One region of the Streptomyces sp. NPDC092370 genome, then DNA from elsewhere that is predicted to be linked to it. Evidence: riboswitches for the same ligand, from Rfam matches in the RefSeq annotation. Region 1 holds a riboswitch; the other holds the start of a gene.

Region 1 (4,188 bases):
CGGTCTCATCTCGGCCCTCGCCGCGATCGCGACGATCAACCCGATCTGGGTCCTGGGCCCGTACCGGCCCGACCAGGTGTCCACCGGTGCCCAGCCCGACTGGTACATGGGCTTCGCCGAAGGCCTGATCCGGGCGATGCCGGGCTGGGAGATCAACCTCTGGGGCCACACCCTCGTCCTGGGCGTGTTCATCCCGCTGGTGCTCTTCGGTGTGTTCCTCGCGATCATCGCCCTCTACCCGTTCATCGAGTCGTGGGTCACCGGGGACAAGCGCGAGCACCACATCCTGGACCGGCCGCGCAACGCCCCGACCCGCACCGGCGTCGGTGTCGCGTGGGTCACCGGCTACATCATCATGCTGATCGGCGGTGGCAACGACATCGTCGCCACGCACTTCCATCTGTCGATCAACGCGGTGACCTGGTTCGTCCGGATCGGGTTCTTCGTCGGACCGGTCATCGCCTTCATCGTCACCAAGCGCATCTGCCTCGGCCTGCAGCGCCGGGACAAGGAGAAGGTGCTGCACGGCCGCGAGTCGGGCATCATCAAGCGCCTGCCGCACGGTGAGTTCATCGAGGTGCACGAGCCGCTCAGCCAGGAGCAGATGTACACGCTCACCGCGCACGAGCAGTACAAGCCGGCCGAGATCGGCCCGACGGTCGACGAGAACGGTGTCGAGCGCAAGGTGAAGGGCTCCGAGAAGCTGCGCGCCAAGCTCAGCGACGCCTACTACGGCGAGGGTGCCCAGATCCCGAAGCCCACCGCCGAGGAGTACCGGGAGATCACGAGCGGCCACGGCCACCACTGATCACTGCTTCGCCACGCCACACCGAAGGGCCCCGTCCGATCGTCGGACGGGGCCCTTCGCCGCGCTCGGGGCTGGATAGGGTGGACCTCGTTGAGATTCTCGTCCCGTAGTGCGGGACGCCTGACCCTGGAGCGGCTTATGAGCGCTGTGACCCCCGCTGGAGGCGACACCGCGGCGGGCCGCTCCTGGCCCCTGCTGCTGAACGGCCTGCTGGACGGCAGGCACCTGGGCGCCGACGACACCGCCTGGGCGATGGACCGCATCATGCGCGGTGAGGCGACCGAGGCGCAGATCGCCGGGTTCGTCGTGGCCCTGCGCGCCAAGGGCGAGACCGTCGAGGAGATCAACGGCCTGGTCCGCGCGATGTACGAGCATGCCAACGTGATCGAGGTGCCCGGGGCGACGGTCGACATCGTCGGCACCGGCGGTGACGGCGCGAAGACGGTCAACATCTCCACGATGTCCTCGATCGTCGTCGCGGGCACCGGCGCGAAGGTCGTCAAGCACGGCAACCGGGCCGCGTCCTCGGCGTCCGGGGCCTCCGACGTGCTGGAGAAGCTCGGGGTCAACCTGGAACTGCCGCTGCACCGGGTCGCCGAGGTGGCCGAGGAGGCCGGGATCACCTTCTGCTTCGCGGTGAAGTTCCACCCGGCGCTGCGGCACGCGGGCGCGGCCCGCGGCCAGTTGGGTATCCGCACGGTGTTCAACGCCCTCGGCCCGCTGACCAACCCGGCCCGGGTCCGGGCCCAGGCCGTCGGCGTGGCGGACCCCCGCATGGCGCCGATCGTCGCGGGCGTGTTCGCCGAACGCGGCAACTCGTCCCTGGTCTTCCGGGGTGACGACGGCCTCGACGAGCTCACCACCACGGCCACGTCCCGGGTCTGGATCGTCCGGGACGGCGAGGTGACCGAGGAGGCCTTCGACCCCCGGGACGTGGGCCTCGAACTGGTCCCCGTCGAGGCTCTGCGTGGCGCGGACGCCTCCTACAACGCGGAGGTCGCGCGGCGGCTGCTGGACGGAGAGACGGGGCCGGTGCGGGACGCGGTGGTGCTGAACTCGGCCGCGGCCCTGGTGGCCCTGGAGCCCACCACCGCGCCACTGGCCGATCAGATCCGCGCCGCGATGGTGAAGGCGGCCGAGTCGATCGACTCCGGTGCGGCGAAGCGGACGCTGGAGCGCTGGGTGGCCGCGAGCAACACGTAGGGAACCGGGACGGCGTCCCGCGATCCGGACTCGGGTTGCGGGACGCCGATCTTTTCGCGTACGTTCCCGGCAGGTCATGAGTGACAGTCATGAGGCCCCGGCCGACTGTCCGGCAACCCTCCGTCCGTGGCGGGGTGCCCCGGGTGAAGACCAGGCCGCAGGCAGCGAGGTCTGTGGCAAGCGCGTGACGAGGAGTCTCTCGTGAACCAGCGAATGCGATAGGGCCGCAGAGCCCCGCCTCCGCATCCCCTCTTTCCTTCACCCCCGCTTGTAGCCGTATGTGCTCGCGGGCGGATTCCACCTGCCGTCACGGGAGTTCACCCATGTCCGTCTCCACCGTTGCCGCCGATCAGTCTGTTTGTGCCCCGCTGCCCGTTCTGGGCCGGGATGTCACCGTCCCGCTCGTGACCGGGGGCGAAGTCACCTACGCCGCGCTCGACTACGCCGCCAGCGCCCCGGCCCTCCAGCGGGTCTGGGACGACGTGGCCGCCTACGCGCCGTACTACGGCAGCGTGCACCGCGGGGCCGGGTACCTGTCCCAGCTGTCGACCGACTTGTTCGAGAACGCCCGCCGGACCGTCGCGGAGTTCCTCGACTGCCGCGAGGGCGACCAGGTGATCTTCACCCGCTCCACCACCGACTCCCTCAACCTCCTCGCCGCCGCGCTCCCCGCCGACTGCCAGGTCTTCGTCTTCGAGACCGAGCACCACGCCGCCCTGCTGCCCTGGCGCAACGCCCGCGTGACGTGCCTCGACGCCCCGCGCAGCCCCCGTGAGGCCGTCGAGACCCTGGAGCGCGCCCTGGCCGGCCGGTCTGTGTCGACCGAGGGGGGCCACGGGCCGGCCTTGGTCTGCGTCACCGGCGCCTCGAACGTCACCGGCGAGCTGTGGCCCGTACGGGAACTCGCCGCGGCCGCGCACGCCCACGGTGCGCGGATCGTGCTGGACGCCGCCCAGCTGGCCCCGCACCACCCGGTGTCCGTCGCCGGCCTCGACGTGGACTGGGTCGCCTTCTCCGGGCACAAGCTGTACGCGCCCTTCGGCTCGGGCGTCCTGGCCGGACGGGCCGACTGGCTGCGCGCCGCCGAGCCGTATCTCGCGGGCGGCGGCGCCAGCCGCAAGGTCGGCCGGCGGGATGACGGGGGAGTGGACGTGGAGTGGCACGACAGCGCCGCCCGCCATGAGGCCGGTTCGCCCAACGTCATCGGCGCCTACGCCGTCGCCTCGGCCTGCAAGGCGCTGACCGAGGCCGGTTTCGACACCCTCGTGGCCCGTGAGCAGTACCTCATCCGCGCGGTCCGGGAGGGTCTCGCCGGCGTTCCCCAGGTGCGGTTCCTGTCCCTCTTCGGGGACGACGCCCCGCGGGTCGGGGTGCTCTCCTTCGTCGTCGAGGGCTGGAACAGCTCCCACTTCGCCGCCGCCCTGTCCGCCGAGTACGGCATCGGCGTGCGGGACGGGCTGTTCTGCGCCCATCCGCTGGTGCGCACGCTGCTCGGCAGCGACCCGCAGTCGCAGGGGGAGTGCGGGTCGCCGGAGGCCGTGCCCGGGGAGAAGTCGCTCAACGCCATCCGGGTCAGCTTCGGCGCGGGCACGCCGGACGAGCACGTGGAGCGGTTCGTGCGGGCGGTGCGGGAGCTCGTGACGGACGGGGCGAAGTGGAACTACCGCACCGAGGACGGGCGCTGCGTGCCGGACACCTCCGCCTGAGCCGGTGGGCGGCTGCCCGGGACGATCATCCGCGGGGCGGGTTCGGGGGTGTCCGTGAGCAGGTCACGCGCGCGGGGCGGGACGCGACGGCCTCAGTTGTCCAGGCCGATCGAGAATGCCGCCTCCAGGTCGTGCTGCGAGTACGTACGGAACGCCACGTGCGTGTCGGTCCCCTCCACTCCGGGGATCTTGCTGATCCGGCCCGGGATGACCTCCGCCAGGTCCTCGTGCTCCTTCACCCGGACCATCGCGATCAGGTCGTAGGTGCCGGTGACGGAGAAGACCTCGCTGACGCTGTCCAGCGCCGCGATCGACTCGGCGATCTCGGGGATCCGGTCCACGCTGGTCTTGATCAGGACGATCGCGGTGATCACGGCTGGTTCTCTCCCTCGGGGGCCGGAGCAGGGGCGGCCTTCACTCTAGTAGGGCTGGTGGGGCGGCCGTAGCGGACCGACGCATAGCCGAAGCCCA
Region 2 (4,188 bases), on a different contig from region 1:
GCCGCCTCCTCGGCCAACGCCTCGGCGAACGCCCGGTTGTACGTCTCGTAGGACGCCCACTGCCGCCGGAACTCAGCGTCGAAGACCGGCTCCAGGGGCGTCTGGTACAGCATGTGGTGGACGAACCACAGGACCGAGTTGGCGATGCCGTTGTACGCGTCGGCGTGCACGTCGGCCGGGATGTCCAGCATCCGCACGCCGTGCTCTCCGACCCCGCGCCTCACCGCCTCCCGGTCGCCGTCGGACAGCGCCGAGCACACCCACAGCGCGTCCGCGTCCGAACCGATCGCGGAGAGCCCGGAGACCAGGCCGCCGCCACCCCGTTTGGCGTCCAGCGAACCGTCCTCGCCCACCGTGTACGAGACCGGACCGCGGTTGGAGGCCACCAGCACCTGCGCAGCACCGTACGTTGAAGCCATAGACCTCAACCTAGCCCGGCCCGGAAACGCTCAAACGTACGGATCTGCCGTGCGCGGCCGAAAACGGCCCCGGTCAGGCCGCTCTCCGCGCCTGGTACTCGGCGATCTCCACCATCGGGGGACGCTCCTCGGTGTCCACGGAGTACGTCCGGGGCTCGAAGCCGTCCTCGCCCCGCTCGAACTGCGTCAGGGACGGCCGGACCAGGTGCCCGCGGGCCAGCCGCAGCTGGGCCGTGCGGTAGATCGCGGCGGCCATCCGGCCCAGCGCCTGCCCGTCCTGGTGCCGGTGCTTGCGCACCCCGACGTCCACCTGGGCCAGGGCGTCCAGGCCCGCCAGGTGCAGGGCGTCGACGAGCATGCCGAGCTCCACGCCGTAGCCGACGGGGAACGGCAGCCGCTCCAGCAGGGAACGGCGGGCCGCGTACTCGCCGCCGAGCGGCTGCACGAAGCCCGCCAGCCGCGGCCAGTGCATGTTGAGCAGCGGGCGCGCCATCAGTTCGGTGACCCGGCCGCCCTGCCCGGCGGTCCTGGCGGAGGCGAGCGAATCGAGCTCAGTGCCGAGCGGACGGTCGTACATGGCCTTCACCAGGTCCACGTCCGGCTCGGTGAGCAGCGGGCCCACGATTCCGGAGACGAAGTCGGACGAGAATTCCCTGAGGTCCGCGTCGACGAAGCAGACGATGTCCCCGCGGGTGACGAGCAGGGAGCGCCACAGCACCTCGCCCTTGCCGGGCACGGCGGGCAGCCGCGGGAGTATCCCGTCCCGGTGCACCACCCGCGCGCCCGCGGCGGCGGCCACCTCGGACGTGCGGTCGGTGGACCCCGAGTCGACGACGACCAGCTCGTCGACGAGCGGGACCTGTCGCATCAGGTCGTGGCGGATGACGGCGACGATGTCACCGACCGTCGCCTCCTCGCTGAGCGCGGGCAGCACGACGCTGACCGTCTGGCCCGTGCGCTGCTTGGCGGCCAGGATCTGGTGGAGCGGGCGATCGTTCACGGACCAGGAACGGGTGCTCAGCCACCGCTCGACTTCTTCCAGCACCGTGGCGGCTCCTCTGCGTACTCCGGGCGGGACGGACGGTGATCCATCTCGCGGTTCGGACGGCTATCTCAACTGTCCTGGTCGTCGGTTACAGTCTTGAACAACGCGGATGACCATCGCATGTCCGGGGTCACCCGCCGCCTACAACCACATACAGCTCATCCAGAGGGGCAGAGGGAAACGGCCCGATGAAGCCCCGGCAACCCTCCAGTCGGTTCTCGTAGGTCACTGGCGACCACTTCGCGAGGCTCCCGGCTAGGGAAGGTGCCAAATCCGTCTCACGGCGAAACGCGTCGTGAGGAAGATGAGGAAGGGCCTCGCCTCACATGGCTGCGCAGACTGTTGCAAGCACCACTGACTCCACCGTAGACCTTGGTCCCGCCGCGGCGCTGAGCTGCCGCGAGTGCGGTCACCGCGTCCCCCTCGGCCCGGTCTTCGCGTGCGAGGAGTGTTTCGGCCCGCTGGAGATCGCCTACGACTTCTCGGCCTACGACACCGAGGAACTGCGTAAGAAGATCGAGGCGGGACCGGCGAACATCTGGCGTTACGCCCCGCTGCTGCCGGTTCCGGCCGACGTGGCGGACAAGCCGAACATCAACCCGGGCTGGACCAAGCTCGTCAAGGCCGACAACCTCGCCCGCGAGCTGGGTGTCGACGCCGGCAAGCTCTTCGTCAAGGACGACTCCGGCAACCCGACGCACTCCTTCAAGGACCGTGTCGTCGCCCAGGCCCTGGAGGCCGCCCGCGCCTTCGGCTTCACCACGCTCTCCTGCTCCTCCACCGGCAACCTCGCCGGTGCGGTGGGCGCCGCCGCGGCCCGCGCCGGCTTCCGCTCGTGTGTGTTCATCCCGCACGACCTGGAGGAGGGCAAGGTCGTCATGGCCGCGGTCTACGGCGGTGAGCTCGTCGGCATCGAGGGCAACTACGACGACGTGAACCGCTTCTGCTCCGAGCTGATCGGCGACCCGGCCGGAGAGGGCTGGGGCTTCGTCAACGTCAACCTGCGGCCGTACTACGCCGAGGGCTCCAAGACCCTCGCGTACGAGATCTGCGAGCAGCTCGGCTGGCGGCTGCCCGACCAGCTCGTCGTGCCGATCGCCTCCGGCTCGCAGCTCACGAAGATCGACAAGGGCCTGCAGGAGCTGATCAAGCTCGGTCTGGTCGAGGACAAGCCCTACAAGATCTTCGGCGCGCAGGCCGAGGGCTGCTCGCCGGTGTCGACGGCGTACAAGGCCGGGCACGACGTGGTCCGCCCGCAGAAGCCGGACACCATCGCCAAGTCCCTCGCCATCGGCAACCCGGCGGACGGGCCGTACGTGCTGGACATCGCGCGCCGCACGGGCGGTGCCGTGGAGGACGTGAACGACGAGCAGGTCGTGGACGCGATCAAGATCCTCGCCCGGACCGAGGGCATCTTCGCGGAGACCGCCGGCGGTGTGACGGTGGGTGTGACGAAGAAGCTGATCGAGAGCGGTGTGCTCGACCCGTCGAAGACGACCGTGGTACTGAACACCGGGGATGGTCTCAAGACGCTGGATGCGGTGGCGGGCACGGGTCTTTCGGCGACCATTCGTCCCAGCCTGGATGCGTTCCGGGCGGCTGGGCTCGTCTGATCGTTGATCCCTGCGGGCCGGTGGGGGTCGTTCGCGCCCACGCGGCGGAGCCGTGGATCGGCACAGCCCCGCGCCCCTAGGTTTGTCACCCAACCGGAGGTTTTGAAGACATGAGCGTCACCGTTCGCATCCCCACCATCCTGCGCACCTACACCGGCGGTCAGGCCGAGGTCGCCGCCGAGGGGGCGAATCTCGGCGAGGTCATCGCCGATCTGGAGAAGAACCACACCGGGATCGCCGCCCGGGTGCTGGACGACCAGGGCAAGCTGCGCCGGTTCGTCAACGTGTACGTCAACGACGACGACGTGCGGTTCGAACAGGGGCTGGAGACGGCGACGCCCGACGGTGCCGGGGTGTCGATCATTCCCGCCGTCGCCGGCGGCTGAACCCGGTCGACCGGCCCGATTATTACCTTCGGTAACGGCTGTCACTGAGAGTTCACCGAATTGCCCCCTCCGTGAGAGAAGCGGAGGGGGCAATTCTGTGTGATTGAGCGCGATACAGTTGGGGAACACGATCCCGATCCTCTGATCGGAACCCTGAATTCCCTCCGCGGGCCCGACAAGATGTAGCCAAAGTGTGCGCATCTTTTGCGGCTTTTGTTCTCTTTGTGGAGCCCGATTTGCCCTGAATTCGGGCGAATTCTGCCTACATTCCGGACCCTGCGCGTCCGGAATTCTCGTCCGATTGACCTGTTGCAGACGGCAGTTGGACAGATACATTCGGCCGCGGTCGACGCGTTCCGGCGCACGCCCCCAACCGTGGGGGGTGAGGTCTGACCCGGGTCCGCGAAGTGTGGATCTGTGCAAGGGCCAGTAATAGGGGAGTTAGGCATGGCTCAGGGCACCGTCAAGTGGTTCAACGCGGAGAAGGGGTACGGCTTCATCGCGGTCGACGGTGGTGCGGATGTTTTCGTCCACTACAGCGCGATTCAGATGGACGGCTACCGCACCCTTGAAGAGGGCCAGCGGGTCGAGTTCGAGATCTCGCAGGGCCAGAAGGGACCGCAGGCCGACATGGTTCGCGTCTCTGCCTGAACGCGCACCACGACCAACGCTCAAGCGACCGGTCTTCTCAGAAGGGCCCGTACCCCCCGGGGTGCGGGCCCTTC

What was found. A riboswitch is a leader RNA that binds a small molecule or an ion and turns the genes downstream of it on or off. The one in region 1 is predicted to bind S-adenosylmethionine.
Region 2: it holds a riboswitch for S-adenosylmethionine, as region 1 does, so the genes downstream of both, thrC (threonine synthase) here and ACIQHQ_RS04515 (aminotransferase class V-fold PLP-dependent enzyme) in region 1, are expected to answer to the same signal.

What each region holds. Positions count from the first base shown of each region.
Region 1 covers NZ_JBIVQO010000001.1:1,004,176-1,008,363, forward strand. The annotation lists gene ACIQHQ_RS04505 (cytochrome bc complex cytochrome b subunit) at 1-808, shown strand, start outside; gene trpD (anthranilate phosphoribosyltransferase) at 947-2,011, shown strand; SAM riboswitch class IV at 2,084-2,200, shown strand; gene ACIQHQ_RS04515 (aminotransferase class V-fold PLP-dependent enzyme) at 2,335-3,717, shown strand; gene ACIQHQ_RS04520 (Lrp/AsnC family transcriptional regulator) at 3,810-4,091, opposite strand; gene ACIQHQ_RS04525 (rhomboid family intramembrane serine protease) at 4,088-4,188, opposite strand, start outside.
Region 2 covers NZ_JBIVQO010000003.1:147,361-151,548, forward strand. The annotation lists gene ACIQHQ_RS11870 (trehalose-6-phosphate synthase) at 1-419, opposite strand, end outside; gene ACIQHQ_RS11875 (glucosyl-3-phosphoglycerate synthase) at 493-1,464, opposite strand; SAM riboswitch class I at 1,620-1,775, shown strand; gene thrC (threonine synthase) at 1,791-3,077, shown strand; gene ACIQHQ_RS11885 (MoaD/ThiS family protein) at 3,188-3,463, shown strand; gene ACIQHQ_RS11890 (cold-shock protein) at 3,911-4,114, shown strand.